DNA from 4 places in the Streptomyces sp. NPDC002795 genome. Region 2 is predicted to be linked to each of the others. Evidence: riboswitches for the same ligand, from Rfam matches in the RefSeq annotation. Region 2 holds a riboswitch; each other region holds the start of a gene.
The links. A riboswitch is a leader RNA that binds a small molecule or an ion and turns the genes downstream of it on or off. The one in region 2 is predicted to bind thiamine pyrophosphate.

Region 1 (7,840 bases), on a different contig from region 2:
GACGTGTCGGCTGCCAGCCCTGGGTGAGGGCCCATGTGATGGCGGCACTCACATCCCGAGGGAGCACAGTGGCGCTCGGCGCCCCGAACCAGTTGCTGGCGTGAGGCTGGTTCGTGGTGACGACGAGGGTCGTGCCCGGTTCGTCTGCGTGCTGCACCGCGTACGTGCACGGCCGGGCGCAGAGGGCCTGGTCGTACGTCGGCCGGCCCCGCAGGCGCCAGCGGTAAGTCGTTCCGTCGACGACGATGCGCCGCGAGCCCTTGCGGTTGAGTGCCACAGCGTCCCCCATGCCCTGTGCTGGCCGTGATGCTAGCTGGTCAGAGCGTGGGGGAGTCGGCTCTCCTGGGCCGTCTCTGGGCCGTCCAAGGCCGCTCAACGGTGACCAACGGCGACCGCCAGTGACAGGTGTCCCACACGACGGCCCCAGGTCACCCCCATTCGTCTGCGACACTGGTAACGCTATGCCTAAGCCCGGAGAACTGACGTTCGTCGCCCCCCGCGGAGCCAAGAAGCCGCCGCGGCACCTTGCTGATCTTTCGCCTGCTGAGCGGAAGGAAGCTGTTGCCGCGATCGGTGAGAAGCCGTTTCGCGCCAAGCAGCTGTCGCAGCACTACTTCGCGCGGTACGCGCACGATCCCGCGGAGTGGACCGACATCCCCGCGGGGTCGCGCGAGAAGCTGCGGGAGGCGTTGCTGCCGGAGCTGATGACCGTCGTGCGGCATCTGTCGACCGACCAGGACACCACGCGCAAGACGCTGTGGAAGCTGTTCGACGGGACGCTCGTCGAGTCCGTGCTGATGCGGTATCCCGACCGCGTGACGATGTGTATCTCGTCGCAGGCGGGCTGTGGCATGAACTGTCCGTTCTGTGCCACCGGGCAGGCCGGGCTCGACCGGAATCTGTCGACCGGTGAGATCGTGCATCAGATCGTTGATGGGATGCGCGCCCTGAGGGACGGGGAGATTCCCGGCGGGCCCGCGCGGCTCAGCAACATCGTGTTCATGGGCATGGGCGAGCCGCTCGCCAACTACAAGCGGGTCATCCAGGCTATCCGCGCGCTCACCGACCCGGAGCCGGACGGGCTCGGGCTCAGCCAGCGCGGGATCACCGTGTCGACGGTCGGGCTCGTGCCCGCCATCAACCGGTTCACCGATGAGGGGCTGAAGTGCCGGCTCGCGATTTCGTTGCACGCTCCTGACGACGAGCTGCGCGACACCCTCGTACCCGTCAACACGCGGTGGAACGTGCGGGAGGTGCTCGACTCCGGGTTCGAGTACGCCGCGAAGTCCGGGCGCCGGCTGTCGATCGAGTACGCGCTCATCCGGGACATCAACGACCAGGCGTGGCGTGGCGACCGGCTCGGGCGGATGCTCAAGGGCAAGCCGGTCCATGTGAATCTGATTCCCCTCAACCCGACGCCCGGGTCGAAGTGGACCGCTTCACGGCCCGAGGACGAGAAGGCCTTCATGGACGCCATCGCCGCGCACGGCGTCCCGGTGACCATCCGGGACACCCGTGGTCAGGAGATCGACGGAGCCTGTGGACAGCTGGCGGCCACCGAGCGGTAGCCTGGCCACTGTAAGTACGACAACTACATCTGCATTTCCGACAGGGGAGCGCCACAGCGCTGAGAGTGCGGCAACCGACGGCAGGCATCGCGTCGACAGGCCGCAGACCCTCTGAACCTTGCCCGGGTCATTCCGGGTAGGAAGTTCGGACGCCACTCAAGCTGTTGCGCCCTGCCCGGAGCCCTGGCCGTATGTGCCGGAAGGCTCCGGGCAGGGCCGCGTCTTCTCCTGGTCACCTCCAGGAGGAATGAAGTAGTGAGTAAGAAGAAGTCGTCCCTCACCGTGTGCGCGGTCGTGGGGCTCGGGCTCGTCACGTTGTCCGCGTGCGGGTCCTCCGGTGGTGGCTCCGGTGCCGCGGGCGGTGACTCCAAGACCGTGACCCTCGTGAGTCACGATTCGTGGGCCGTTTCGAAGGACGTACTGAAGGACTTCGAGAAGAGCTCCGGTTACAAGGTCAGGGTCCTCAAGGACGGGGACGCGGGCGAGGCCGTCAACAAGGCGATCCTGTCCAAGGGCAATCCGCAGGGCGACGTGTTCTTCGGCGTCGACAACACCCTGCTGTCGCGGGCGCTCGACAACGGGATCTTCTCCTCGTACAAGGCCAAGGGGCTTGAGGAGAACGTGAAGAGCGAGTATCGGCTCGACAAGGGGAAGGACCGGGTCACCCCCGTCGACACCGGCTCGCTCTGCGTCAACTACGACAAGGCGTACTTCAAGAAGCACGACCTCGCGCCGCCTGCGTCCTTCGCCGATCTCACCAAGCCGGCCTACAAGAACCTGCTGGTCACGGAGAACGCGTCCACGTCCTCGCCCGGTCTCGGCTTCCTGCTCGGGTCCGCAGCGAAGTACGGCGACGACGGCTGGCAGCCGTACTGGAAGAAGCTGAAGGCCAACGGGCTCAAGGTCGTGGACGGCTGGGATCAGGCGTACAACGAGGAGTTCAGCGGGAGCGCTGGTGGCAAGAAGGCCGGCGGGGAGCGGCCGCTCGTCGTGTCGTACGCGTCCTCGCCGCCCGCCGAGGCCGTGTTCGCCGATCCGCAGCCGAAGACCTCGCCGGTCGGCGTCGCGAAGGGGACCTGCTTCCAGCAGGTCGAGTTCGCGGGGCTGCTCGACGGGGCGAAGAACGAGAAGGGCGGCAAGGCGCTGCTCGACTTCCTGGTCTCCAAGAAGTTCCAGGAGGACATGCCGCTCAACATGTTCGTCGACCCTGTGACGAAGGACGCCACGGCGCCCGCCGACTACACCAAGTACGCGGTGAAGATCGACGATCCCGAGACCATGAGCCCGCGCCGAATCGCGGACAACCGGGACGACTGGGTGAAGTCGTGGACGTCGCTCGTACTGAAGTAGCCCCAACCGTCGGCGGGAAGACGCGTGGGAACGCGGCGCGGCTCGGGCTCATGGCCCTGCCCGTCGTGTTCTTCGGGCTGTTCTTCGCCTACCCGGTCGTCGCGATCGTCGAGCGCGGGCTGCACGCCGACGGCGGCTGGCGGTTCGGGCGGATCCTGGATGTGCTCGGGCAGTCCGACATCCGGCACGTCCTGTGGTTCACGGTGTGGCAGGCGGTCGCGTCCACCGTGCTGACGCTGCTGATCGCGCTGCCGGGCGCGTATGTGTTCGCGCGGTTCGAGTTTCCCGGGAAGCAGGTGCTGCGGGCCGTCGTCACCGTGCCGTTCGTGCTGCCGACCGTCGTCGTGGGCACCGCGTTCCTCGCGCTCGTCGGGAACGGCGGGCTGCTCGACGAGCTGTGGGGCGTGCGGCTGGACACGACGGTGTGGGCGATTCTGCTCGCGCATGTCTTCTTCAATTACGCCGTTGTCGTACGGACCGTTGGTGGGTTGTGGGCGCAGCTCGATCCCCGGCAGGAGGAGGCCGCGCGGATGCTCGGCGCCTCGCGGTTCGCGGCGTGGCGGAAGGTGACGCTGTCGGCGCTCGCGCCTGCCGTCGCCGCGGCGGCGCTCATGGTGTTTCTGTTTACGTTCACGTCTTTCGGCGTCGTGCAGATTCTGGGCGGGCCGGGGTTCTCGACTCTTGAGGTCGAGATCTATCGGCAGACCGCGCAGATCTTCGACCTGTCGACCGCCGCTGTTCTGACCATCGTGCAGTTCCTCGCCGTCGGGCTGATTCTTGGTGTGCACGCGTGGACCGTGCGGCGGCGGGAGAGCGCGCTGCGGCTCGTCGACGCCGCGCACACGACGCGCAGGCCGCGCGGGGCCGGGCAATGGGCTCTCCTCGCGGGCGTGTTGGTGTCCGTCGCCCTGCTGATCGTGCTGCCGCTCGGGGTGCTGGTCGAGCGGTCGCTCGATGCTCCGGGCGGGTACGGGTTCGGGTACTACCGGGCGCTCACGGACGCCGACGGCGGGATCTTCCTCGTACCGCCGATCGACGCGATCTGGAATTCGCTCCAGTACGCGCTCGCCGCCACGGCCATCGCCGTGGTGATCGGCGGGCTCGCCGCCGCGGCGCTCACACGTCGTGCCGGGCGGCTCGTGCGCGGGTTCGACGCGTTGCTGATGCTGCCGCTGGGGGTGTCGGCGGTGACCGTCGGGTTCGGGTTCCTGATCACGCTCGACGAGCCGCCGCTCGATCTGCGCTCCACGTGGATCCTGGTGCCGCTCGCGCAGGCGTTGGTCGGGGTGCCGTTCGTGGTGCGGACGATGCTGCCGGTGCTGCGGGCCGTCGACGGGCGGCTCCGGGAGGCCGCCGCCGTGCTCGGGGCCTCGCCGCTGCAAGCCTGGCGGGAGGTCGACCTGCCGATGGTGCGGCGGGCGCTGCTGGTCGCGGCCGGGTTCGCGTTCGCCGTGTCGCTCGGTGAGTTCGGGGCGACCGTGTTCATCGCGCGGCCCGACAACCCGACGCTGCCGGTCGCCGTGGCCCGTCTGCTCGGGCGGGCCGGCGACCTCAACTACGGGCAGGCGATGGCGCTTTCGACCGTACTGATGGTCGTCTGCGCGGCCTCGCTGCTCGCCCTTGAACGGATTCGGCCCGCCAAGGCCTCGACCGGGGAGTTCTGATGTCGCTGCTGGAGTTGGACGACGCGACCGTACGGTTCGGTGGGCGCGCCGTGCTCGACGACGTGGACCTGGAGATCGCCGAGCACGAGATCGTGTGCGTGCTCGGGCCGAGCGGCAGCGGCAAGTCGACGCTGCTGCGGGCCGTCGCGGGGCTGCAACCCCTGGACGGCGGGCGGGTGTTGCTCGGCGGCGCCGACCAGGCGGGGGTGCCCGCGCACAAGCGGGGCGTCGGCCTGATGTTCCAGGACCACCAGCTGTTCCCGCAGCGCGACGTGGGGCGCAATGTCGCCTTCGGGCTGCGGATGCACGGGGCGGACAAGAGCGAACAGGCGGACCGCGTACGGGAGTTGCTGGGGCTTGTCGGGCTGCCCGGCGCCGAGCGGCGTGCGGTCGGCGCGCTGTCCGGCGGGGAGCAGCAGCGGGTCGCGCTCGCGCGGGCGCTCGCGCCGCGGCCTCGGCTGCTGATGCTGGACGAGCCGCTCGGACAGCTGGACCGAACGCTCCGTGAGCGGCTCGTCGTCGAACTGCGAGAACTGTTCGGCGAGTTGGGGACGACCGTGCTCGCCGTCACGCACGACCAGGGCGAGGCCTTCGCGCTCGCCGACCGGGTCGTGGTGATGCGGGACGGGCGGATCGCCCAGACCGGAACGCCTCTTGAGGTGTGGCGGCATCCGGCGGACGAGTTCGTGGCGCGGTTCCTCGGCTTCGACAACGTGGTGGAGGCGACGGTCACCGGGGCGGTCGCGGACACGCCGTGGGGCAAGGTTCCGGTGCCCGAGGGGTCGGAGCAGGGGGACCGCCGGCTCCTCGTGCGGCCCGCGGGCGTACGCCTCGTCCCCGCCGCCGAAGCCCAGCTGACCTGCACCGTCACCGCGCGTACCTTCCGTGGTACGCACGTCGCGGTGCACCTGCAACCGACGGACGCGCCCCGCCTGGAAGCGGCCTGCGCGCTGCGCGAGGCACCGGAACCGGGGGACGAGGTCGGGGTCGCCTTCGACGCGGCGGACATCGTGGTGCTGGGAGCGGGCGTCGCTCGGGTGGCCGGCTGAGCCGCCGAACGACGCCCGTGCCACGCCTACTTCTGCGCCGAGCCCTTGCGGCGGAGCGCGAAGGTCACGCCGCCGCCCGCGACGACCAGGAGGGCCGCGATGCCGGCGATCACCGGGGTGTTGCTGCTCGCGCCGGTCTCGGCGAGGTCCGAACTGCCCGCGGGCGAAGCCGAGTTGCTCGGCGCCGGGGCCGCCGCGGGGGCGCTCTCGGAGGGCGTCGGCTTCGCGGCCGGGGTCGAGGTGCTGGGCGCGGCGGACGTCGGAGGCGTCGACGGCTTCTCGGTGGCGCACGCCGTGGCCGGAGCGGTGACGCCGTCCTTGATGTCGTCGTCGACGTTGAAGCGGTCGGTCTTCACGTGGACGCGGTACGTCGCGCCCGGCTTCCAGTCCTCCTTGAAGGTGATCGTGGCGCCCTCCTTGGTGCCCTTCACGACCTGGGAGCCGACCTGCTCCTCGGAGCCGCCGGACGTACGGAAGACCGTGACGGTCGCCGGGGTGCCGGAGGCGTCCACGTCGGTGACGGAGATGACGCCCTGCTGGCCTTCGCAGCCGGCCTTGGCGGTGAACTCGCTGATGTCGCACGCCGAGGCGGAGCCTGCGACGCCGAGCGTCAGGGCCGTCGCGGCGGCGGCCACGCCGGCGAAGCGGACCGCTCTGGAGGAGATGCGCTGAGATATGCGGGGGGCTACGGACACAGCTGTCCTTCACGTGTGCTGGGAAGAGGAGGGGTGTGGCGCGGTGCGAACGCACCTCGAAGCTCAACACCCCCACGGTCACCGCTGGTTTATCGGTGACCGTGACGCACGGTCAATACGCGGAGCGCCTCACCGGCCACTCTTGACCCTCGCTTGACCCAACGTGCTAGCCGCGCCGCCCGAGTCGTTCGATCGCCTCGCCCGCCTCCTCGACCGTGTCCACCAGTGCGATCCGGTCCTCCATGGACCGCTCGCGGGCGAGCGCCTGGAGCAGTGGCCAGGTGGGGAGGCGTTCGGTCCAGTGGGTGCGGTCGACCAGGACCATCGGGGTGGGTTCGCCGCGCGACTCGTAGTAGTTGGGCGTCGCGTTGTCGAAGATCTCCTGGACCGTGCCCGCCGCGCCCGGCAGGAAGATCACGCCCGCGTTGGAGCGGGCCAGCAGGCCGTCCTCGCGGGTGGCGTTGGCGAAGTACTTGGCGATGTGCTCGGCGAACGCGTTCGGCGGCTCGTGCCCGTAGAACCAGGTGGGGATGCCCACGGAAGGGCCGCCGCCCGGCCAGCGTTCCCGCACCGCGAAGGCCGCGTCCGCCCAGTCGGTGATCGACGGGGTGAACGACGGTGATTTGGCGAGGAGTTGGAGCGCCTCGTCGAGCATCTGGTCGGCGAACGGCGCCGCGTACGCGCCCAGGTTCGCGGCCTCCATCGCGCCGGGACCGCCGCCCGTCGCCACCGTGAGGCCCGCGCGGGCCAGCGTCCGGCCGAGCCGGGCGGCGCCCGCGTACGCGTCCGTGCCGCGCGCCATCGCGTGACCGCCCATGACGCCCACCACCCGGGCCCCGACGAGGAGTTCGTCGAGCGCGTCGGACACGGAGTCGTCGTGCACGGCGCGCAGCATCGACGCGAACACGTCGCCGTCGGTCTTGGTCCGCTGGAACCATTCGTACGCGCGGGCGTCGGGAGTGGCCGCGTAGCCGCCCTCGCGGGACAGGCCCTCGAAGAGCTCGGCGGGGGCGTAGAGACGGCCGCGGTACGGGTCGAAGGGGAGGCCGGGGACCGGCGGGAAGACCAGCGCGCCGCGCGCCCTGACGTCGGCCGCCGCCTGCGGATCCATGGGGCAGCCGAGGAATATGGCGCCCTCGACCTCGGCGCGGCGCAGGTGCCCGGTGCGGGTGGTCAGGTCGACGGCCTGCACCCGGTGTCCGGCCAGTGTGGCGCGCGCGGCCACCACCTCGTCGAACTCCGCGAGTGTCTCGATCTCGCGGTCCGAGGTGGTGGCAGGCACGGACGGTTCAAAGGAATGCTCTGGAATCGGCACCCGCCCATGCTAAGCACGGGCGGGCACGCGGCCGTTGGCCAGGCCTCTACCGGTCAGCCCTCGACGACCGACGGGTCCATCCACATGACCTCGAAGGTGTGCCCGTCGATGTCGTCGAAGGCCCGCCCGTACATGAAGCCGTGGTCCTGCTTCTCGCCGGTCTCGGTGCCGCCCGCGGCGATCGCCCGGTCCACGAGCT
Region 2 (7,840 bases):
AATGCGGCGACGCCGACGCAGAAGTCCCCCGACTCCTTGATCAATTCAACGAGTTCGGCCGCGTACGTGAGGCCTTCGGGGTGCGAGATCCACTCGCCCATGGGGTCGCCGGGCGGGTCACCGCGGACCGCGAGCATGTTCCGGATCCCGGCGTCGGCGTACTGACCGATGATGTTGCGCAGCTCGGCGACCGAATGTTCGACGGCGGTGATGTGGGCCACCGGCGTCAGCGTCGTGTCGGCGACGATCTGCTGCGTCTCCTTGACGGTGCCCGCGCGCGTGGAGCCGCCCGCGCCGTACGTCACGGAGACGAAGTCGGGTGAGACCGCCTCGACCCTGCGCAGGGCGTTCCACAGGTTGCGCTCGCCCTTCGGGGTCTTCGGCGCGGAGAACTCGAACGAGAAAGCCGTCTTGCCGGGCGCGAGCATGTCGCGCACGGTGCGGGCACGATCAGTCCTGGTGGAAGCAGTACCTAGGGCCATACGGGCAGGTTACTGACCGATATGCAAAGCCCCTAATCCCCGTCCACCTTACGGACAGGCGGGCGGGACGGCCGTTACTGACGGGTTCGCGCTCCTTCGGGACCGCGCCGGTCACACAGCGCGCAGGCGCTTCGCGAACTCGGCTGCCGCGGCGGCCGGGTCGTCGGCCTCCGTGATGGCCCGGACGACGACGGCTCTGCGGGCGCCGGCCTCCAGCACCTCGTCCAGGTTCGTCAGGTCGATGCCGCCGATCGCGAACCAGGGGCGGTCCGTGTCCAGGCCCGCCGTGTAGCGCACCAGGTCAAGGCCGGGGGCGTACCGCCCGGGCTTGGTCGGGGTCGGCCAGCAGGGGCCGGTGCAGAAGTAGTCCACGCCCTCCTGGACGGCGGCCGCGGCGGCCTCGTCCCGCGCGTGCGTGGAGCGGCCGATGAGCACGTCCTCGCCGAGGACGGCGCGGGCCGCGGGGACCGGCAGGTCGCCCTGGCCAAGGTGCAGTACGTCCGAGCGGATCGCGTGGGCCACGTCCGCGCGGTCGTTGACCGCGAACAGCTTGCCGTGGCGGCGGGCCGCCTCGGCGAACACCTGGAGGTGCTCCAGCTCCTCGCCTGCCTCCATGCCCTTGTCGCGCAGCTGCACGATGTCGACGCCGCCGCCCAGCACGGCGTCGAGGAACTCCGGCAGATCGCCCTGGCGCTTGCGCGCGTCGGTGCACAGGTAGAGCCGCGCGTCGGCGAGCAGTGCGCGCTTGGAGTCCGCCATGAAAGTCCCCCCGTGGGTCGTGCGATGTCGGTGGCGTGCGCACCACGAGGGTCGCGGTGCGCACGCCGGACGGTTGTCGGGTCAGACGGCGAGCGCCTGGGCGCGACGCTTCACCTCCGTGCCACGATTCTCGCTCAAGGCCTGCGCGGGCGTGCCCGGCAGGCTCGGGTCGGGGGTGAAGAGCCACTCCAGCATCTCTTCGTCACTGAAGCCGTCGTCCCTCAGGACCGTCAGGAGGCCGACGAGCCCCTTGACGATCTTGTCGCCGTCGATGAAGGCGGCGGGCACGTGCAGTGCCCTGTTCTCACCGCGGCGCACGGCGATCAGCTGGCCTTCCTTGACCAGCTGCCGCACACGCGTCACCTCGACATCGAGCTGTTCCGCGATGTCGGGGAGGTTGAGCCAGGCAGGGACGAGAGCATCGATCTTTGCGTCAATCTCGGTCACAGGACAAGCCTGCCATCCCGGACTGACACTCGGAAGCCGGGCCGGTGCGGATGGACCACAACTCCTCCCGTTTGCCCCCTTCTGTCACGGCTTGGGCGCCGCCGCGGACTTCAGCGGGCGGGCCGGATCCGCGAGGAGCTCCGGGTCGAGCGCGGTCCCCGCCTGGATGAGCTTGCGCCCCTGGGCCAGGTCACGCGGCTTGCCGACGGCGAGCACCGCCACCAGGGCGCCGCCACGCAGCCAGCACACCGACCAGGCGGCACCGGCGGGGTCGCCGCGCCACACCGTCGCGTCGGCGCCCGCGTGGTGCCCGGCGTACTGCACGAACCGGCCGAACTGCTCGGACCAGAAATAGGGCACCGGGTCGTACACCGCCGGGGTCTCGCCGACGATGTTCGCAGCCACCGTGCGCGGCCCCTGCAGCGCGTTGTCCCAGTGGTGGACCATGAGGCGCTCTCCGTAGCGCCCCGAGGGGAACGAGGAGCAGTCCCCCACCGCGTACACGTCGGGCACCGACGTGCGCAGTCCGTCGTCCGCGAGGACCTCGCGGTGGGCGCCCAGTTCGATGCCGGAGCCGGCCAGCCAGCGGGTGGCGGGGCGGGCGCCGATGCCGACGACGACGGCTCCCGCGGGCAGCCGCGTGCCGTCGTCGAGGACCACGACGCCCGGCTCGACGCGCTCCACGCGCGCGTGGGTGCGCAGCTGGGCTCCGGCGTCGGCGTACCAGGTCGCCATGGGGGCGGCGATCTCGGCGGGCAGCGCCCCGGCCAGCGGCCGCTCGGCGGCCTCCACCACCGTGACCCGGCAGCCGGCCTCACGGGCCGCGGTGGCGAACTCGGCACCGATCCAGCCGGCGCCCACCACCACCACGTCGTGCTGCTCGGCGAGGACGGGCCGCAGCCGCTCGGCGTCGTCGAGCGTGCGCAGCAGGTGCACCCCGGGGGCGGATCGCGCGCCCGGCAGCTGGACGGGTTCGGCGCCGGTCGCCACGACCAGCACGTCGTACGGGACCGGCCCTTCGGCGGTGTCCACCTCATGGTCACCGGGGCGGAGGCCGGTCACCTCGCGGCCCAGCTCCAGGGAGACGCCGAGCGCCTCGAAGTCCACGTCGAAGGCCGAGCCCTCGGCCTTGCCGAGCAGCACCGCCTTGGACAGCGGAGGCCGGTCGTACGGCTGGTGGGGTTCGGCGCCGAGCAGCGTGACCGCGCCGGTGAAGCCCTGTTCGCGCAGCGCGACCGCGGTCTGCACACCGGCCATGCCCGCGCCCACGATGACGACGTTCCGCTGCCCCGAAGGCGCTCCGCTCCCGCTCCGCTGCTCACTCACGGGATCAACCTTATGCACCTGATCTTTCGTCAGTCAGCGATGCGGACCACTCCGGCGCCGTGACGTCCTGCACACCTGTCGGCGGTTTAGATCCTCTGGGGGGCGAGCTCCTCGACCACGCTGGTGCCGCTGCCCTCCTGCGACTCCCACGCCCAGGTCTCGTCGAGGCGCACCCGGCCGTCGGGGAGCTCGGACACGGTCGAGACGCAGTGGCCCGAGGAGGTGGTTCCGTCGGTCTTCAGCTGGACGTAGCGGAAGTCGATCTCGTCCCCGGAGCGGGTGCCCACAAGGTGCCCCTCCACGACATCGCCGCCTACGTAGGCGGCGGAAACGCGGCCGTCCCGCTCCCGGTACGTGAAGCGGGTCCGCGTACCCACCTGCCCCGGGGCCTGGTCGGCGACAGGGGACAGAACAAGACCGTCGAGAGAACGGGCCACGGGCTGAGACTCCCTTACTGGAGGCCAAGGTGAACGGCTAGGGTGGCCAACGTAGAGCACTCGCGGGAGCCCGTACGCAGCGGGCTGAGAGGGAGGCTGGGCGGCCTTCGACCGTACGAACCTGATCCGGGTCATACCGGCGAAGGGAGGGGCTTGACGCCCATGTCGTCCATGCCTTCACCGCACCCCGTCCACCCGCACACCCGCGACGTCCTCGTCGTCGGTGGCGGCATCATCGGTCTGGTCACCGCCTGGCGGGCCGCGCAGCGCGGTCTTTCCGTCGCGGTCGCGGACCCCGAACCGGGCGGCGGGGCCGCTCAGGTGGCGGCCGGAATGCTGGCCGCCGTCACCGAACTCCACCACGGCGAGCAGACGTTGCTCGGCCTGAACCTCGCCTCCGCGCGCCGCTACCCGGACTTCGCGGCGGAGCTGTCCGAGGCCACCGGGCAGGACCTCGGCTACCGCGCGTGCGGCACGCTCGCGGTCGCGCTCGACGCAGACGACCGCGCCCACCTGCGCGAACTGCACGCGCTGCAAACGAAGTCGGGGCTCGAGTCCGAGTGGCTCTCGGGCCGCGACTGCCGCCGCCTCGAACCGATGCTGGCCCCGGGCGTGCGCGGCGGACTGCGCGTCGACGGGGACCACCAGATCGACCCGAGAAGGCTCGCGAGCGCCCTCGTGACGGCCTGCGAGCGCTCCGGCGTGACCTTCCACCGGTCGTGGGCCGAAAGGCTCCGTGTCGTCCGCGACCGGGCGTGCGGCGCGGTCCTCGCCGACGGCACCGAACTCTCCGCAGGACAGGTGGTCCTGGCGGCGGGCAGCCGCGGCGGACAGCTCGCGGGCGTGCCCGACGCGGTGCTGCCGCCGGTGCGCCCCGTCAAGGGCCAGGTGCTGCGCCTGACGGTGCCGAAGCGGTACGCGCCCTTCCTCAGCCGCACGGTCCGGGCGGTCGTCCGCGGCGGCAACCTCTACCTGGTGCCGCGCGTCAACGGCGAGCTCGTGGTCGGCGCGACCAGCGAGGAACTCGGCTGGGACACCACGGTCACCGCGGGAGGCGTCTACGAACTCCTGCGGGACGCCCACGAACTCGTCCCCGGCATCACCGAACTCCCGCTCACCGAGACCCGCGCGGGCCTGCGCCCCGGCTCCCCCGACAACGCCCCGCTCCTGGGGCCGACCGCCCTGCCCGGTCTCCTCCTGGCGACCGGGCACTTCCGCAACGGCGTGCTCCTGACGCCGATCACCGGCGACACCATGGCGCACGTCCTGACCACCGGTGAACTCCCGGAAGAGGCCCGCCCGTTCACCCCGAAACGCTTCGACACCGCCCTCCTGGAGCAGCCCGTATGAACGTCCACGTCAACGGCGAGCCGCGCACGGTGACCGCGGGCACCACGCTCGACCTCCTGGTCACCACGCTCACCACCGCACCCAAGGGCGTCGCCGCCGCCCTCAACGAAACCGTCGTCCCCCGCACCCAATGGCCCGCCACGGCGCTCTCCGAAGGAGACCGCGTCGAGGTCCTCACGGCCGTACAAGGAGGCTGAACCGTCCATGGCCGACGACACTTTCGTCCTCGGGGGCGACCCGTACTCCTCACGTCTGATCATGGGCACGGGCGGGGCGCCCAGCCTCGATGTCCTGGAGCGCTCCCTGGTGGCCTCCGGAACCGAACTCACCACCGTGGCGATGCGCCGCGTGGACGCGAGCGTGCACGGTTCGGTGCTCTCCGTCCTGGAGAAGCTGAACATCCGGGTGCTGCCGAACACGGCCGGCTGCTTCACCGCGGGTGAGGCCGTCCTGACGGCCCGCCTCGCGCGCGAGGCGCTCGGCACGGGCCTGGTGAAGCTGGAGGTCATCGCCGACGAGCGCACCCTGCTGCCCGATCCGATCGAGCTGCTCGACGCAGCGGAGACGCTGGTGGACGACGGCTTCACGGTCCTGCCCTACACGAACGACGACCCGGTCCTGGCCCGCAAACTGGAGGACGTCGGCTGCGCGGCGATCATGCCGCTCGGCTCCCCCATCGGCTCCGGGCTCGGCATCCGCAATCCGCACAACTTCCAGCTGATCACCGAGCACGCGCGCGTGCCGGTGATCCTGGACGCGGGCGCCGGCACTGCCTCCGATGTGACACTCGCCATGGAACTCGGCTGCGCGGGTGTGATGCTCGCCTCCGCGGTGACCCGCGCGCAGGAGCCCGTCCTGATGGCCGAGGGCATGCGGCACGCGGTGGAGGCGGGGCGCTTCGCGTATCGGGCCGGGCGGATTCCGAAGCGGCACTTCGCGGAGGCGTCTTCTCCTGCGGAGGGGCGGGCTTGGCTGGATCCGGAGCGGCCCGCGTTTCAGGCCGGCCGGACGGGGTGACGGTCTCGGGGCTCCGCCCCGGACCCCGCGCCTCACACGCCGGCGGGGCTTGAGAGCGGTCACAGCCTTGCTGCAGTACGGGCCCGGTCCTGCGGCACGGAAGCTGGGTGTCGGTCACTCCTCGTACACTCACCTGCGTGGACACGACCCTTCAGGACCCGTTGCTCGGGCACGTGCTCGACGGCCGCTACCGCGTCGACGCACGCATCGCGGTCGGCGGGATGGCCACGGTCTACCGGGCCGTGGACACCCGCCTCGACCGCGTGCTCGCGCTCAAGGTGATGCACCCCTCGCTGGCCGCCGACGTCTCGTTCGTGGACCGCTTCATCCGCGAGGCCAAGTCGGTGGCCCGCCTCTCGCACCCCAACGTCGTGGGGGTGTACGACCAGGGCACCGACGGCGCGTACGTGTATCTGGCGATGGAGTACGTGGCCGGCTGCACCCTGCGTGACGTGCTGCGCGACCGGGGAGCCCTGCGGCCCCGCGCCGCCCTCGACATCCTGGAGCCGGTCCTCGCCGCCCTGGGAGCGGCCCACCGCGCGGGCTTCGTGCACCGCGACATGAAGCCGGAGAACGTCCTGATAGGGGACGACGGCCGGGTCAAGGTGGCGGACTTCGGCCTGGTCCGCGCGGTGGACACGGTCACGAACACGACGGGGACGGTCCTCGGCACGGTCTCGTACCTGGCGCCCGAGCAGATCGAGAACGGCACGGCGACGCCGAGCGTGGACGTCTACGCGTGCGGTGTCGTGCTCTACGAGATGCTCACCGGAAGCAAGCCGCACGCGGGCGAGTCCCCCGCCCAGATCCTCTACAAGCACCTCCACGAGGACGTGCCCCCGCCCTCGGCCGCGGTCCCCGGCCTCCCCTTCGAGCTGGACGAACTGGTCGCGTCGGCGACCGCGCGCACCCCCGAGGTGCGTCCGCACGACGCCGTGGCGCTCCTCGCGCAGGCCAGGGGCGCCCGGTCGACGCTCACCGACGCCCAGCTGGACGCGGTGCCGCCGCAGGCGCGCGACACGGAGTACGTGGGGGCCGACGACCGTACGAGTGTGATCCCGCGCGCGGTGGGCACGCCCGTACAGCTGCCGCTGCCCACGGACTCCGCCGACCAGGCGCAGCTCAACCGGACGAGCCGCCTGGAGATGCCGCCCCAGCCGCCCGCGGCCCCCGGACCGGCTCGCGGCCGCGGTCGCGGCCCGCAGCGTCGCACGCTCGCGATCCTCGCGGCGGTCCTGCTGGTCCTCGGTGTCGGCACCGGCGTCTGGTACATCAACTCCGGCCAGTTCACGAAGGTCCCGTCCGTCCTCAACCAGACGCAGGCGAAGGCCGAGAAGCGGCTTGCCGACGCGGGCCTGGAGAGGGGCACGGTCGGCCGCGAGTACAGCGACACGTACAAGCGCGGCACCGTCATGGACAGCGACCCGGGCTCCAGCGACCGCATCCGCAGCGGCGGCACGGTGGACCTGACCGTGTCCAGGGGCTCGAAGACCGTGAAGGTCCCCGACCTCAGCGGCACCCCGCTGGACACGGCGAAGAGCGACCTCAAGAGGGGGGACCTCGAACCGGGCATGACCACCAAGGAGTTCAGCGACCAGATCGCCAAGGGCTCGGTGATCAGCACGGATCCCGGCGCGGGCAAGACCCGCAAGGCCGGTTCCGCCGTCGCCCTGGTCGTCTCCAAGGGCTCCCCCGTGGACGTCCCCGACGTCACGGGCGAGTCCGAGCAGGACGCCATCGCCGACCTGGAGGACGCCGGCCTGAAGGTCGAGATCTCCACGAAACGGGTCAACTCCGAAGAAGACAAGGGCAGTGTCGCCCGGCAGTCCCCCGCCGAGGGCAAGCAGCTCGCCGAGGGTGACACGGTGACTCTGACGATCTCCAAGGGCCCCGTCATGGTCGAGGTCCCCGACGTCACGGACCTGAAGGTCGACGAGGCGAAGTCGCGGCTCAGCGCGGCGGGCTTCGAGGTGGAGGAGAACCGCGGCCTGCTCGGCCTGTTCGGCGACACGGTCAAGAGCC
Region 3 (7,840 bases), on a different contig from region 2:
CGCCCCGCAGACACTCATCGGCTCCGTACAGAGGGCCATGCGACTGCTTGAGGCGGTCGCTTCCCATGACGACGGGGCGCCGGCCAAGCAGCTCGCGCGGGAAGCCGGCCTCGCCCTTCCCACCGCGTACCACCTGCTGCGCACGCTGGCTCATGAGGGATATCTCCGCCGGGAGAACGGCGTCTTCGTTTTCGGTGACGCCACCGAGCGTTTGAGCAGCAGCGGCGCACAGCAGAATCGTCGCAGCATGATCACCGATGCGCTGCGGCACTGGCGCGACACCATCGGCGTCCCGGTCTACTTCGCGGTCTACCGAGACGGCGAGATCGAGCTCGTCGCCGTCGCCGACACCCCGGCCAATCCGGCCGTCGAGGAGTGGGCCGACTTCCGTGAGACCGGCCACGCCCATGCCATCGGCCAGTGTCTGCTCTCCCAGCTCGACGAGGCGGCCCGCAAGGACCACCTCGACCGCTATCCCGCGCAGTCCATCACTCCGTATTCGGTCCGCGACGACCGCGCGCTGCTTCGGAAACTGGACCGGGTGGGCCGCATGGAACCGGTCGTCGAGCATCAGGAGTACGCGCTGGGCGCGGCCTGCGCCGCGTTCCCCCTGACGATCGGGTCGGCCGCGGCAACTTTGGCCATTTCTCTCCCTTCCCATCAGGCGGAGAAACTGCTGCCCACAGCCCGTCGGTTGCAGCACGAGATCGGCAAGCTGGTAGGAACACTCGCCTTCTCTATCAGCATTTGAAAACTCACTCCTTGTGATCCTGTGTGTACGTTGAGCAAGATGCCAGCAGTGTCAGGCAGGTAATTCCTGGCCAATCGACGGCAAGTTGACGGGGTAGGCGATGCGCGAGTCGGTACAAGCAGTTCAAGCAGAGGTCATGATGAGCTTCCTCGTCTCCGAGGAGCTCTCGTTCCGCATTCCGGTGGAGCTCCGGTACGAGTCCACCGATCCGTACGCCGTGCGGCTGACCTTCCATCTTCCCGGAGACGCGCCCGTGACCTGGGCGTTCGGCCGGGAGCTCCTCGTTGACGGGGTCAACGGGGCCAGTGGCGAAGGGGATGTACAGGTCACACCGGTGGAGCGGGTCGGCGGCGCCGTCGGTGAGATGCCGGGAGAGGTGCACATCAGGCTCCAGGTCGGGGCGGACCAGGCCCTGTTCCGAGCCGGGGTCGCACCGCTCGTCGCGTTCCTCGACCGGACGGACAAACTCGTCCCGCTGGGACAGGAGGAGACGGGCGCGGACTTCGAGTCCGACCTCGACGAGGCTCTCGACCGGATCCTCGCCGAGGAACAGAGCGCGGGCTGATTCCCCATCGGCTCGCACGACAGCAGACGGCTCACGCGCCACCAGATGGCCTGTACGACACCGGACCAGACGTAACGCTTCAGCAGCGCGGTGCACCCGAGCAGTTCCGCGCCTTTCAGCGTTTACGCCGCCGGCCTCCGCCACCGCGTCCAGGAGCGGGGGCGGCCTTAGCGGGCTCCCGCGTCTCCGGGCGGTCGGCGGAGACCACGAGCGCGGCCAGCGCGGTGGTCACCGGCACCGAGGCGACGAGGCCGATCGAGCCGACCAGCGTACGCACGATCTCCTCGGCCACCAGCTCGCTGTTGGCCACGTCGGCGACGCTGCTCTGCGCGATCGAGAAGAGCAGCAGCAGCGGCAGCGCGGCGCCCGCGTAGGCCAGGACGAGCGTGTTGACGACGGATGCGATGTGGTCGCGGCCGATGCGGATGGCCGCCCGGTACAGGGCACGCCGGCCCAGCGTCGGGTTCGCCTCGTGCAGCTCCCACACGGCAGAGGTCTGCGTGACCGTCACGTCGTCGAGCACACCGAGCGAGCCGATGATGACGCCGGCGAGCAGCAGACCGCTCATGTCGATGTCCGGGTACAGGCCGTGGATAAGACCCGTGTTGTCGTCGGTGTTGCCCGTCAGGGCCGCCCAGCCGATGAACAGCGAGCCCAACAGGCCGATCAGCAGCAGGGAGACGAGGGTGCCGAGCACGGCGACGGAGGTTCTGGCCGTCAGGCCGTGACACATGTAGAGCGCGATCAACATGATCGCGCTGGCCCCGACCACCGCGACGACCAGGGGGTTCGACCCCTGAAGAATCGCGGGCAGGATGAAGAACGTCAGCACCATGAAGCTGATCGCGAGAGCGACCAGTGCCATGACGCCGCGCATCCGGCCGACCACGACCACGGCCAGGGCGAAGATTCCGGCCAGCAGCACCATCGGAACCTTGCGGTTCACATCGGTGACCGAGTACTGCAGGTCCTTCGGTGCGTCCGGCGCGTAGGCGGCGATCACCTTCTGGCCCTCGTGCAACTGCCGCGGTGAATCCGGCTGGACGACCTCGGTGAACGTACGGCCCTTGTCCTTGCCGCTGTCGATCCGGATCGTCGCGTTCTCGCAGGTGCCACCGGTCTTCTGCTCGCCCGTGGTGCCCTGTTGCGCCGTGGGGTCCCCGGTCGGGCTCTGCCCCTGGGCGTGCACGGACGAACAGTCGACCTGCTCGACCTGGGTCACCGTGGCCTGTTGCGTCTGCCGGTCGAAACCGACACCGCTGCGCTCGTGCGGCGGTGCGCCGCCCGGCCAGAGCACCGCGAGGCCCACGACGACCGCGACCGAGAACGGGATCAGGACGGCCGCGATCACTTTGCGCAGGTGCCGCGAGACAGGCGCCGCTGGGCCATGGCTGTGGGAGTGCCCATGCGGGGGGTGAGACGGCGGAGCTGGAGGCTGCTGGCTGGTGGTCACCGCCCGATCATCGCAAGAACGGAGGGGGCCCTCTGGTCAACGCGGCGTACGTCACGTTAGCGTGGAGCCGCTTTTGCCATCGCGGGAGCTCGGAGCACCGGGCTGAGAGGGCGCTGACCTTCGTCCCAGCGCGTTTCACGTGAAACAGCGTGGAACTGCGTGACCAGGGGACGGATATCGCTGCGTCGACCGCTGAACCTGTTACCGGGTAATGCCGGCGTAGGGAGTAGGTCTCATGACCACAACGGACGCGCACACGCCTGCCTCCAGCTCGACCGAGGAGGCCGGCCGGTCCATCGGCTGGCACAAGGGGTACATCAGGGGCTCGCGCCCCGACCTCCAGGTGCCGGTCCGTCAAGTGCATCTCACCAATGGGCAGTCGGTGACGCTGTACGACACCTCAGGTCCGTACACCGACCCGACCGTCGACACCGATGTCCGCCGCGGACTCGCGCCGCTGCGGGAGAACTGGATCATCGCCCGCGGCGACACGGAGGAGTACGCGGGCCGCCCCGCCCGCCCTGAGGACGACGGCATCAAGCACACGTCGCCGCGCGGCGGGCTGCGCAACCTCGACGCGGTCTTCCCCGGCCGCCCGCGCCAGCCGCGCCGCGGCCGGGACGGGCAGGCCGTGACCCAACTCGCGTACGCGCGCCGGGGGGAGATCACCCCGGAGATGGAGTACGTGGCCATCCGGGAGAACGTCGCGCCGGAGGTCGTGCGCGAGGAGATCGCGGCGGGCCGGGCCGTGCTGCCCGCGAACGTCAACCACCCGGAGATCGAGCCGATGATCATCGGCAAGCGTTTCCTGGTGAAGGTCAACGCCAATATCGGCAACTCGGCCGTGACGAGCTCCATCGAGGAGGAGGTGGACAAGATGACCTGGGCGACCAAGTGGGGCGCCGACACGGTCATGGACCTCTCCACCGGCCGCAATATCCACACCACGCGCGAATGGGTGCTGCGCAACTCCCCTGTCCCGATCGGCACCGTGCCGCTCTACCACGCACTCGAAAAGGTCGACGGCAAGGCAGAGGAACTGACCTGGGAGGTCTACAAGGACACGGTCATCGAGCAGGCCGAGCAGGGCGTGGACTACATGACGGTCCACGCGGGCGTCCGCCTCCCGTTCGTCCCGATGACCGCCGACCGCAAGACCGGCATCGTCTCCCGCGGCGGCTCGATCATGGCCGCGTGGTGCCTCGCGCACCACAAGGAGAGCTTCCTCTACGAGCACTTCGAGGAGCTCTGCGAGATCCTCGCGGCGTACGACGTCACGTACTCGCTCGGCGACGGCCTGCGCCCCGGCTGCATCGCGGACGCCAACGACGAGGCCCAGTTCGCGGAGCTGAGGACGCTCGGCGAGCTGAACTCCATCGCCAAGCGCCATAATGTGCAGACGATGATCGAGGGCCCGGGCCATGTCCCGATGCACAAGATCAAGGAGAACATCGACCTCCAGCAGGAGATCTGCGAGGAGGCGCCGTTCTACACGCTCGGCCCGCTGACCACCGACATCGCCCCGGCGTACGACCACATCACCTCCGGCATCGGGGCCGCGATGATCGCCTGGTGGGGCACGGCGATGCTCTGCTACGTCACGCCGAAGGAGCACCTGGGGCTGCCCAACCGCGACGACGTGAAGACCGGCGTCATCACGTACAAGATCGCGGCGCATGCGGCGGACCTCGCCAAGGGCCACCCGGACGCGCAGGCCTGGGACGACGCGCTCTCCGACGCCCGCTTCGAGTTCCGCTGGGAGGACCAGTTCAACCTGGCCCTCGACCCGGACACGGCGCGGGAGTTCCACGACGAGACGCTGCCGGCGGAGCCCGCGAAGACGGCGCACTTCTGCTCGATGTGCGGGCCGAAGTTCTGCTCGATGAAGATCTCGCAGGACATCCGGCGCGAACACGGCAGCACGTCCTCGGAGATCGAGGAGGGCATGGAGCAGAAGTCCAAGGAGTTCGCGCGGGCCGGCAACCGCGTGTATCTGCCGATCGCCGACTGACGGCATGACGGTGGGGCCCCTCGTGCACGAGGGGCCTCGTCGTCGGGCACGGCCCGGTGGCCGCCGGAGGGTCAGTCCGGCTGGTGGTCCGGGCCGCCGAAGTCCGGGCTGGAGAAGTCCGGGCTCGAATAGCCGGCGCGCTGGCCCGTGGCGGTGCCACCGCCGTCGGGACTGCTGAACCCCGGCCTGTTGTAACCGAGTTGCGGCATGCGCCCGCCGGAGCCTCCGCGGCCCCCGAGGTGCGAGCCGCCGCCCGCCGAGGGATCCGCCAGGGCGTCCCGCAGGAACGGCAGGATGCCCCGGTCCAGGAGCGCGACGCGCCAGGCCTCCCTGGCCTGCTTCACTTCCTCGCTCGCCTCGCCGTGCGCGCTCGCCTGGAGCGACGTCGATCCATTGCGCAGCGCCGCGAGCAGCAGGCAGACGGCCGCGACGAGAATGCTCGCCGCGGTGATCGCGCCGAAGACCCAGCCGAAGGTGAGCAGCGTTCCGGCGAAGGCCGGTACCGGGTTGAGCATGTTCAGGACGTAGCCGACGATCAGGAAGATCACGGCTGCGGTCCCGGCCAGGACCGGGGCGAGCACGACGGCGACCGCGGCGACGCCCGGTCCCGTGCTCTCCCCGCTGGAGTTGCCTCCTTCGCGTAGCGGACGCAGGAGCCGCGGCGTGGAGCGCAGTTCCTCGCGGACCTTGACGTAGCGCTGGTACTCGTCGGCTGCCGCCGTGTTGATCAGTGCGGCGGCGCCGAGCGCCATGGTGCGCAGCTGTTCGGGGTTGAGCCGCCGGCCCACTGCGGCGAGTTCAGGCCGATTCGGTGCGGTACGCAGCGCGTCATCGAGGAGCCGCTCGAACTCGGGACGGTCCTCGTTCAGCAAATGCGGAGCGCTGTTCATGTGCATCCCCCGATGCTCCGTAGGGCTTGGTGGCCCGCATGGGTGCGAGCCGTCGGGCAGAAACGGAGGGGAGCCTGCTACGGATAAGCCGATGGTAGAGCTGTCACGGCACGCGGTGACAGGGGGTTTCCGGAAATTGGCCCGTGGCCAGTCGGATCCTCCGCTTTCGCGTCTGCCCCGCGAAGTGTCAGATATCCATGGGGAGTTGCTGGACAAGCAGTTTTCCGGCCATGGTCACGCCGCCGTCCATGGCGATGGCCAGGCCGTTCGCGTACACATGCGGGCCCTCGACGGGGGGCCTGCCGTCCTCGCTGTCCCCGTCCTCGCCACCGACCTCGCCGAGCAGGTACGGGATCGGGCTGTGGCCGTGCACGATGCGCGAGCCGCCGAAGACGTCGAGTAGCTGCCGCACGGCGCCAGGTCCCGACTCCTCGTCCTTGAACGCGAACCGCTTGGTGAACTTGCGGAACAGGTCCCAGCACTCGTCCGCGTCATTGCGCGTGAGGGTCTCGCGCACCGTGTCGTTGACGGCCTCGATGGAGTCGCCGTAGTCGAGATACGCGGTGGTGTCCGAGTGCGTGAGCAGGTGGTCGTCCTCGATCTCGATCGCGTCGAGCCGGGACATCCACTGCAGATGTACGTCCTGGAGGCGGTCCATGTCGGCCTTCTGCCCGCCGTTGAGCAACCAGGCCGCCTGGAACGTGGCGGTGCCCGCCCCGGAGTTCACGGGCGTGTCGCCGAACCGCTTCGCGCCGAGCAGCAGCAGCTCGTGGTTGCCCATGAGCGCCTTGCAGTAGCCGCCCGCGGCCGCCGCCTCCGCGGACAGCCGCATGACGAGGTCGATGACGCCGATCCCGTCCGGCCCGCGATCGGTGAAGTCGCCGAGGAACCACAGGCGCGCGGTGCCCGCCGCCCAGTTGCCCTCCGCGTCGATCAGGCCCTGCTCGCGGAGCGCGGCCAGCAGCTCGTCGAGGTAGCCGTGCACATCGCCGACGACGTACAGCGGGCCGAGGCCCTCGTCCCCCGTGGGCGCGGGCTGCGCCGCCTCGACCTGGACGGTGTCGCCCTGGTTGATGACCGGCAGATCGCGCTCGGTCGGCGTGTAACCGTCGGAGAGATCCTCGGGATTCCCTGCGCCGGGCGGGGGTACGTCGGGGTCCGTCGGCTGCACGTTCGCCGGTACGTCATGGACGTACGCGGGAACACGGAAGTCGCGCAGCGTCCCCGTGCCCGCTGCGGATCCCAGACCGGCCCCCTGAGTCATCGACCCCTCCACCACCATTGCGCCGCCTGTGCACCGTATCGGACTGCCTGGTCGCAGCGGCCCGCGGTGTCGTGCGCCCATCATAGGAATGCGGCTCGCGCTGTGTGATGCACCAGGGGTGGTGAATCGGTGACGGGCGGCTGATCGCCGTGCATTTCTCCCGAATTGGTGTGGACTTTTCTCTTCGCAGAAGTCGATGGAGGGGGCGGACCGGGGCGGTCAGCCCTTTCCCGGCGAGCGGGGAGGGTTGACCGTGGTGCGGTGCGGGCGCCGCTGGGACGAGGTCCGCACGATGAGTTCGGTCGGCATCACCTGCTCGACCGGCTGGTCGGACTCGACGCCTTCGATGGCGTCGATGAGAAGCTGCACGACGGACGTCCCGATCCGCCGCGGTTTGAGGGAGAGGGTGGTGATGGGCGGTTCCGTGTTCGCATAGACCGTCGACTCGCTGCAGCACACCAGCAGGAGATCCTCCGGGACGCGCAGCCCGTAGCGGCGCGCGGCGGCGAGCAGATCGGTGCCGTTGGGATCGAAGAGGCCGTAGACCGCGTCGGGGCGGTCGGGCCGGGCGAGCAGCCGGTCGGCTGCGACGGCGCCCGCGCACGGGTCGTGCGCGGGGTACGACTCGTAGACCGGTTCCTGTCCGATCCGCTCGCACCAGCGCAGGTACGCCGAGGTGGAGAGGTGTGTGTACGTGTCGGTGGTGGTGCCGGTCAGCAGGCCGATGCGGCGGGCGCCGGACTCGGCGAGGTGGTCGAGGATGCCGAGCACGGCGGCCTCGTGGTCGTTGTCGACCCAGGCGGTCACGGGCAGGGTGCCCGCGGGACGTCCGTCGGAGACGACAGGCAGGCCCTGGCGGACCAGCTCGGTGACGACCGGATCGTGGTCGGAGGGGTCGATGACGAC
Region 4 (7,840 bases), on a different contig from region 2:
GCTGACCATCGGGTTCGCTGCGATGCTGCTGTTCCTGCTGCCGGGCACGGACACCGGCGCCGCGCCCGCGCCGGGCGGTGCGGCCGCCTGGTCCCTCGCGTTCGTCGTGGTCCTCGCCGGGCCGATCAGCTACGTGCCAATGCCCGCCGACTACACCCGCTACCTGCCGACCACGACCACGATGCGCGCGCTCACCTGGAACGGGGCACTCGGCGGGCTCATCTCCTCCGTGGCCCTCGGCGTCGCCGGCGCGGCGGCCGCGACGCAGGCCGACCTCACGGACGCGGTGGCCGGGACGCAGGGGCTGATGCCCGGCTGGTTCCAGCCGCTGTTCCTCGCCCTGGTACTCGGCGGCTCGGTCACCAACTCGATCATCACGCTGTACTCGTCGAGCCTCAACCTCCAGGTTCTGGGCATCCCTTGGAGCCGCGCGAAGGCGATCCTGATCAGCGCGGCGGTGACGGCCGCCGGTTCCCTCGCCGCGCTGTTCCTCGTCGACTTCACGGAGTCGCTGCTGTCGTTCCTGTCGCTGCTCGTCATCGTGTTCGCGCCGTGGGGCGGCGTCTTCCTCACCGACATGGTGCTGCGCCGCTGCCGCTACGACGCCGAGTCCCTGCACACCGGGCGCGCGGGCCGCTACTGGTACCGCGCCGGGTTCAGCCCCGCCGGCCTCACCGCCCTGCTCACCGGCATGGCCTTCGCGGCGCTCACCTGCGACAGCGCCCTGTGGCGCGGTCCACTCGTGGCCCCGCTCGGCGGCATGGACCTCAGCGCCGCCGGCGCCGTCGTCGCGGCCGTCGTGTACGCGGCGCTGGCCCGCACCAGCGCGCGCCCGCACACCGCGTAACCACACACCTCCCCCGAGACACCCTCGTACGAGAAAGAGCCGCATCCCCATGGCACCCGCACAGCACCACGCCCCCGAACCCGCCGACCTCGTCCTGCGCGGCGCCCGCATCCACACCGTCGATCCGGAACTGCCCGCGGCCGAGGCGCTCGCCGTGCGTGACGGGCGGATCGTGTGGCTCGGCGACGACACGGACGCCGGGCGCTGGACGGGCCCGGACACCCGGGTCGTCGACGCGGGCGGGCGGCTCGTGCTGCCCGGGTTCATCGACGCCCACAACCACGTCCGGCTCGGTTCGGACGACGCCTGTGTCCAACTCGCTGGCGCGGCAAGCCTGTCGGAGATCCACGACCGCATCACCGCCTGGCGCCAGCACCACCCGGATGCCACCTGGATCGAGGCCGAGGCGTTCGACTACTCGGCGCTGCCGGACGGCCGGATGCCCACGGCCGCCGACCTGGACCCGGTCACCGGCGACATCCCGGCCATGGTCCTGAGCTACGACGTGCACACGGCCTGGCTCAACACGGCGGCCCTGGACCGGCTCGGCGTGCGCGCCGACCGTACGGAACTGCCCTTCGGGGTCGCGCAGACCGACCCTGCGACGGGTCAACCGACCGGTTTTGTCAGGGACTTCGCCGTGCGCGGCCTGTCCCGCGAAGGACACCGGGCGCTGCGCGAGCTCGGTGTGCCGTGGGCGTCCCCGGAGCGGCAGTACGGGCGGCTCGTGCGGTCGCTCGACGACGCGATCCGGTTCGGCATCACCACGGTGGTCGAGCCGCAGAACTCCCTGGACGACCTGGCGCTGTTCGAGCGGGCGAGGGCCGAGGGGCGGCTGCGCTCACGGCTCGTCGCCGCCCTGTTCCACCCGCGCGGCACCTCGGACGCGGACCTCGACGACTTCGAGGCCGCCACGCACGCGTACTCCGACGAGCACATGCGGCTCGGCCCGCTGAAGCTCTACATCGACGATGTCGTGGAGCCGCGTACGGCCGCGCTCCTCGAACCGTACGCGACCGGCTGCGCGGGCCACCGGGGCGAGACGTTCTACCCGGCCGAGGATTTCGCCGACCTGCTCACGAAGCTGGACGCGCGCGGCTTCCAGTGCTTCGTGCACGCCACCGGCGATCGGGGCATCCGCACCGTCCTGGACGCCGTCGAGCAGGCCCGCGCCGTCAACGGCCCGCGCGACGCCCGCCACCAGGTCGTGCACGTCGAGTGCCTGGACCCGGCGGACGCACCGCGCTTCGCCGAACTCGGCGTCGTCGCATGCATGCAGCCTCGGCACTGCGCACCGGAGATCGCGGGGCCCGGACAGGACTGGGCGGCGAACGTCGGCGCGGGCCGCTGGCACAAGGCGTGGCCGATGCGCACACTCGACGCGGCCGGCGCGACGCTGGCGTTCTCCAGCGACTGGAATGTCGCGGAGATGGACCCGATGATCGGCATCTACACGGCCATCACCCGCAAGCCGCTGGCCGGCGGGCAGGCGTGGATGCCCGAGGAGACGGTCGACGTGGCCACCGCCGTGCACGCGTACACGATGGGTTCGGCGTACGCCAACTTCCTTGAGAACGAGCGCGGTTCACTGTCCGTGGGCAAGGTCGCGGACTTCTCCGTACTCTCCCGCGACATCCTCCGGGCCGCCCCCGAGGACATCCCCGGCACCGTCGCGGAACTCGTCGTGGTGGCGGGGGACGTGGTCCACGAAGCGCGCGACTGACACACCATCAGCCGGTCTCGCGGGACCGCCACCCATGGTCCACAGGACCGATCCCGGCCCCCAGCGCGAACCCCGCCGCGATCGCCCCGGTGACATACTCCTTCGCCCGTCGCACCGCCTCCGGCACGCCGTGCCCCTGTGCGAGGCCGACCGCGACGGCCGAGGCGAGGGTGCAGCCGGTGCCGTGGGTGTGGGCGTTGTTGTGGCGCGGCGAGCGCAGCCAGTGCTCGTCCGCGCCGTCGGTCAGCAGGTCGACCGCCTCGCCCGGGAGGTGGCCGCCCTTGATGAGCGCCCAGCGGGGCCCGTAGGCCAGCAGTCGCTCGGCTGCCCGCCGCATGTCTCGTTCCGCGGTGTCCGACTCGACCGCGACGCCGGTGAGTTCGGCGACCTCGTCGAGGTTCGGGGTGACGACCGTCGCCACCGGCAGCAGCCGGTCCCGTACGGCGTCGATCGCGTTGTCGGCGAGCAGCCGGTCGCCGTGCTTGGAGACGCTGACGGGGTCCACGACGACGGGGGCCTGCGCCTCGGCCAGCAGCTCGGCGACGGTGACGACCATGTCGGGGTCGGCGAGCATGCCGGTCTTGAGCGCCTGGACGCCGATGTCGTCGACGACGCTGCGGTACTGGGCGCGCACGGCGTCCAGCGGGAGGCTCCAAGCGCCTTGCACGCCAAGGGAGTTCTGGGCCGTCACGGCGGTGAGCACGCTCATGCCGTGCGCGCCGAGGGCCAGCATGGTCTTGAGGTCGGCCTGGATCCCGGCGCCTCCGCCGGAGTCGGACCCGGCGATGGTCAGCACGCGGGGCGGCGCGACCGCGGGGGCCTCGGTGACAGGTGTCTCGGTCATGCGGAGGCATCCTTTCGGGCACGGTTACGGGTATGGGTACGCGGGTGCGGGCCGCCGGCCCACGCGTCGGCGTAGGACCGGGCCGCGGCGCGTGGGTCGTCGGCGGCGCAGATGCCGGACACGACGGCGGCTCCAGCCGCGCCCGCGGCCCGCAGGTACGGCAGGTCGTCGGGGGTGACACCACCGATGGCCACGGCGGGCAGCTCGCTGAGCCCGGCCAGTGCGGCGAAGCCGTCGCGGCCGAGTGGTTCAGGGGCGTCGGCCTTGGTGCGGGTGGCGTGCAGGGCGCCGATGCCGACGTGGTCGACGCGCGCCGGGGACGTCGCGGCGGTGTGCAGCTCGTGGGCGGTGGCGGCGCTCAGGCCCAACACGGCTTCGTATCCGATGAGTTGGCGTACGGAGGCCGCGGGCAGGTCCGACTGGCCCACGTGGACGCCGGTGACGCGTGCGCCGTGCGAGCGCGCGGCCAGGAACACGTCGACCCGGTCGTTGACGATCAGCGCGACATGGTCGGGGAGGACCTCGGCGACGTCCAGGACGGTTCGCAGGAACTCCCGTCCGCTCGCGTGCTTCTCGCGGATCTGTACGGCGGTGACACCTCCGGCCACGGCCCGCTCGACGGTCTCGGCCACGGTGCGGCCGCGGGCCGCGCACTGGTCCGGGTCGGTGACCAGATACACCGACAAGTCGGCTCCGGTACCCATCGGTTGAGTACGTGCCGTCATGACACCTCCGCCCGCTTCGCCAGGTCCTCCGGGGTGAGCGCGGCGAGCGCGTCCAGGAATCCGACGGCGAAGCTGCCCGGACCGGCCGCCGTCCGCGCCGCGGACTCGGCGGCGACGGTGTACGCGCTGGTGGCGGCGACGGTCGTCGCGAACCGGTCCTCGTCGACCGCGGCGAACGCGGCCATCACGGCGCCCAGCGCGCAGCCGCCGCCGGTCACGCGGGTCAACAGGGCGTCCCCGTTGGCGATCCGGGCGCTGCGCGTCCCGTCGGTGACGTAGTCCACGGGTCCCGACACGGCGACCACGCTGCCCGCCGTGCGCGCGAGTTGCGCTGCCGCGTCCTCGGCGTCGCCGACACCGTGGGAGGCGTCCACACCCCGGCCGCCACCGCCCGCGCCCGCGAGCGCGATGATCTCGGAGGCGTTCCCCCGGATCACCGTCGGGCGCAGCGCGAGGAGGTCGGCGGCGAGCGCGGTGCGCACGGGCAGCGCGCCGATGGCCACCGGGTCGAGCACCCATGGTGTGCCCGCTTCGGCCGCGGCCCGCGCCGCCTCGGGCATCGCGGCGCGCTGTTCGGCGCGCGGGGTGCCGAGGTTGACCAGCACGCCCGAGGCGACGCGGGCGAAGGGCCCCGCCTCGTCCGGGATGTCGACCATGGCGGGCGCGGCACCCACCGCGAGCACGACATTGGCGGTGAACCCGGTGACCACCGCGTTGGTCAGGCACTGCACCAGCGGTGACTCGTTCTGTACGCGCCCGAGCGCCTGCGCCGCGAACGCGACGAGGTCATCGGGGCGGCCAGGGTGGCTGGGGGACGTGTGAGGCATGGGGTGGCTCCAAGTACAGGAGGTGCGAGGTGCTCGGGCTCGTACAGCGGGTCAGGCGCGTCGCCGCAGCCGCAGCGGCGCGTACACGGCGGCGGCCACGAGGAACGCCACGTAGTACGACACATCCGCGCCGTGCAGCGTTTCGGCCACCGGACCCACGTACAGGCTGGTGTCCATGAACGGGACCGCCGCGGCGAAGGCAGCCGCGAAGGCCAGCAGGGCGGGCCAGGCGGGCTGTCGCCGCTCGCGCTCGGCGGCGAGGTCGATCGGTGCTCCGGCCCGCGCCTTCGCCCGCGCGCGCCAGTCCACGAGGACGATCGCCACGAAGCCGGGGATCCAGTACCCGACGAACAGCAGCACATTCTGGAATCGCGCTGTGGTGTCCGCGGCGTGCATCCACAGCACGAGCGGGAAGCCGAGCGCGGCGGCGAGGGCGGCGGCCGCCGGGCGCGGGATGCGCACCCCGATGGTCTGCAGGGCCAGCGAGCCGCTGTAGTCGTTCATGGCGTTGCTGCACAGCGCGGCCAGCGCCACCGCGAGGAGCCCGAATCCGCCGACCACTCCCCCGCCGAGGATCTTGTCGACCCCGGCCGCCGTCTGGTCGGTGAGCACGGAGGCGCCCCACAGGCCGAGCGCCTGGACGGCCACGAACGACACCAGCAGCCCGAGGAGCGTGTACCAGAACATGCGGGTACGGGAGGTGGTGGCGGGCAGATAGCGGCTGAAGTCGCTGGCGTACGGCGCCCAGGACAGGCTGAGGCTCAGCGCGATGGTGCTGGTCAGGACGAACGCGCCGACGCGGTCGGCCCCGTGCACGGAGCCGTGGGCGGCGGGGTGCACACCGTCGAGCAGCCGCCAGGCGATGAGCGCGAACGCGGCGCCGAGCACGAAGGTCATGACGATCTGCAGCCGGTGGATGGCCTCGTAGCCGAAGACACCGAGCAGTCCCTGGGCGAGCAGCATGACGAGGACGCCGACCCAGAACGGCCAGCCGAACAGCCGGGCCAGCGCGTCACCGCCGAACAGGCCGATCAGCGCGTCCCAGGCGATGGACGACAGCCATTGCAGCACTCCGGGCAGTACGACTCCGCGCCCGAACGCGAGCCCGGCCAGCGGCAGTTGCCCCGCGCCGGTCCTGCTTCCCCACGTCCCCAGGTAGGCGGTCGGCACGGCGCCGACGAGGGTTCCGAGGACGACGGCAGCGAGCGCCGTGGTGAAGTCGAGTCCGAGCGCGATGCCGACGGTGCCGGTGAAGACTCCGGTCATCGTGAGGTTCGGGGCGAACCAGACGGTGAACAGGCGCCCGGCTCCGCCGTAGCGGTTGCCCTCGGGGACCGGTTCGATGCCGTGCCCCTCGATGCCGAGGTCGCCGGGTGCCGCGGGCATCCGCCCGTCGAAGGCGCCGCTCTCGCGGTCGGCAGGCAGGCCATTGGAAACATGCGCCACAGGCATGAGACATCCCTCCGCCAGTACGAACTGGTTCAGGTTCGACGGGTGTGTTCTCAGCCCTTGGGTGGGGCACCCCGTGTCCGGTTACGGCGGCCAGGGTAACGCGGTGGCTCGTGGCGTCGCACGGGTGGGTTCCGGGGTTCCGCGGTGCCACCCCTCTACCTCGCCCGGCTCGGGGTCGGCAAGGAGGTCCGCGCAGCCGTTGGCCGAGTTCCGTCGGGTTTGCGACGCCGCGGTCCTCTCCCGCCGCGCGGGCGGGGGCCTGCGTCCGCACGGGCTCGCCGGGAAAACCGGCCGAGTTCCGTCGGTCCCCAGGCAAACACCGCGCGAGCTTGATCATCGCATCGAGCGAATGTCGCCGACTTTCCTTGGCCCGGCGGGCGAGGCGGACCTTACGGTGATTCTGGTTCTGGACGCATTACCTGTGAATTGTCCACCTTTCCTTTTTCTGTCCCGTCGCAACGGGCATGCGCGCTTTCGCCCGACCAAAGGGAGCTCACCCGATGACAGTCGACTCGACCACCCCGGACACCGCGGCGGCCCTGCCCAAGCAGACCAGCCTCGGCACGGCGGCCGCCCGTAATCTCGCCACCACCACCAAGTCCGCCCCGCAGATGCAGGAGATCACCTCGCGGTGGCTGCTGCGCATGCTGCCCTGGGTGGAGACCAAGGGCGGCGTCTACCGGGTGAACCGCCGCCTGACGTACACCGTCGGCGACGGGACCATCGAGTTCATCCAGGACGGCTCCGACGTCCGGGTGATCCCCCGCGAACTCGGCGAACTGGCGCTGCTGCGCGGCTTCGACGACGTCGACGTACTGACCGCCATCGCCGACCGGTGCGAGCAGCGCGACTTCCGGGCCGGCGAGACACTGGTCGAGCGCGGGGCGCCCGCGGACCGGCTGCACTTGATCGCCCACGGACGTGTCAGCCAGTTCTCCGAGGGTGGTTACGGCGACGAGGTCGCGCTCGACGTACTCGCCGACGGCGACCGCTTCGGGGACCACGCGCTCCTGGACGAGGACGCCCGCTGGGAGCAGACCGCGGTCGCCGAGACCGCGGGCACGCTGCTCACCCTGTCGCGCGCCGACTTCGCGGCCGTGCTGTCCGCGGCGCCGCCCCTCCAGGCACACATCGACGCGTTCAAGTCGCTCGCGGGCCGGGGCCAGAACCATCGCGGCGAGGCCGAGATCCCGATGTCGGCGGGACACGTGGGCGAGCACGAACTGCCCGGCGCGTTCGTCGACTACGAGGCGAGGCCGCGCGAGTACGAGCTCTCGGCCGCCCAGACGATCCTGCGCGTCCACACCAGGGTCGCCGATCTCTACAACGAGCCGATGAACCAGACGAAGGAGCAACTGCGGCTCACCATCGAGGCGTTGCGTGAGCGTCAGGAGCACGAGCTCGTCAACAACCGGGAGTTCG

Region 1: it holds a riboswitch for thiamine pyrophosphate, as region 2 does, so the genes downstream of both, ACFYWS_RS36620 (thiamine ABC transporter substrate binding subunit) here and thiO (glycine oxidase ThiO) in region 2, are expected to answer to the same signal.
Region 3: it holds a riboswitch for thiamine pyrophosphate, as region 2 does, so the genes downstream of both, thiC (phosphomethylpyrimidine synthase ThiC) here and thiO (glycine oxidase ThiO) in region 2, are expected to answer to the same signal.
Region 4: it holds a riboswitch for thiamine pyrophosphate, as region 2 does, so the genes downstream of both, ACFYWS_RS12550 (purine-cytosine permease family protein) here and thiO (glycine oxidase ThiO) in region 2, are expected to answer to the same signal.

Annotation. Positions count from the first base shown of each region.
Region 1 is NZ_JBIAQB010000016.1:159,299-167,138, reverse strand. It holds gene ACFYWS_RS36630 (hypothetical protein) at 1-277, opposite strand, end outside; gene rlmN (23S rRNA (adenine(2503)-C(2))-methyltransferase RlmN) at 462-1,568, shown strand; TPP riboswitch at 1,601-1,729, shown strand; gene ACFYWS_RS36620 (thiamine ABC transporter substrate binding subunit) at 1,824-2,918, shown strand; gene ACFYWS_RS36615 (ABC transporter permease) at 2,894-4,582, shown strand; gene ACFYWS_RS36610 (ABC transporter ATP-binding protein) at 4,582-5,631, shown strand; gene ACFYWS_RS36605 (LAETG motif-containing sortase-dependent surface protein) at 5,658-6,326, opposite strand; gene ACFYWS_RS36600 (LOG family protein) at 6,493-7,608, opposite strand; gene ACFYWS_RS36595 (VOC family protein) at 7,695-7,840, opposite strand, start outside.
Region 2 is NZ_JBIAQB010000009.1:198,316-206,155, reverse strand. It holds gene metF (methylenetetrahydrofolate reductase [NAD(P)H]) at 1-482, opposite strand, end outside; gene thiE (thiamine phosphate synthase) at 594-1,241, opposite strand; gene ACFYWS_RS27170 (Rv2175c family DNA-binding protein) at 1,323-1,688, opposite strand; gene ACFYWS_RS27165 (NAD(P)/FAD-dependent oxidoreductase) at 1,773-3,014, opposite strand; gene ACFYWS_RS27160 (hypothetical protein) at 3,101-3,451, opposite strand; TPP riboswitch at 3,504-3,616, shown strand; gene thiO (glycine oxidase ThiO) at 3,623-4,801, shown strand; gene thiS (sulfur carrier protein ThiS) at 4,798-4,998, shown strand; gene ACFYWS_RS27145 (thiazole synthase) at 5,006-5,818, shown strand; gene pknB (Stk1 family PASTA domain-containing Ser/Thr kinase) at 5,956-7,840, shown strand, end outside.
Region 3 is NZ_JBIAQB010000014.1:129,243-137,082, forward strand. It holds gene ACFYWS_RS34435 (IclR family transcriptional regulator) at 1-751, shown strand, start outside; gene ACFYWS_RS34440 (SsgA family sporulation/cell division regulator) at 852-1,316, shown strand; gene ACFYWS_RS34445 (YibE/F family protein) at 1,432-2,769, opposite strand; TPP riboswitch at 2,841-3,012, shown strand; gene thiC (phosphomethylpyrimidine synthase ThiC) at 3,005-4,780, shown strand; gene ACFYWS_RS34455 (hypothetical protein) at 4,852-5,676, opposite strand; gene ACFYWS_RS34460 (metallophosphoesterase) at 5,858-6,934, opposite strand; gene ACFYWS_RS34465 (LacI family DNA-binding transcriptional regulator) at 7,154-7,840, opposite strand, start outside.
Region 4 is NZ_JBIAQB010000003.1:684,392-692,231, reverse strand. It holds gene ACFYWS_RS12575 (purine-cytosine permease family protein) at 1-847, shown strand, start outside; gene ACFYWS_RS12570 (amidohydrolase) at 897-2,570, shown strand; gene thiD (bifunctional hydroxymethylpyrimidine kinase/phosphomethylpyrimidine kinase) at 2,578-3,414, opposite strand; gene thiE (thiamine phosphate synthase) at 3,411-4,139, opposite strand; gene thiM (hydroxyethylthiazole kinase) at 4,136-4,966, opposite strand; gene ACFYWS_RS12550 (purine-cytosine permease family protein) at 5,018-6,418, opposite strand; TPP riboswitch at 6,408-6,502, opposite strand; gene ACFYWS_RS12545 (family 2B encapsulin nanocompartment shell protein) at 6,919-7,840, shown strand, end outside.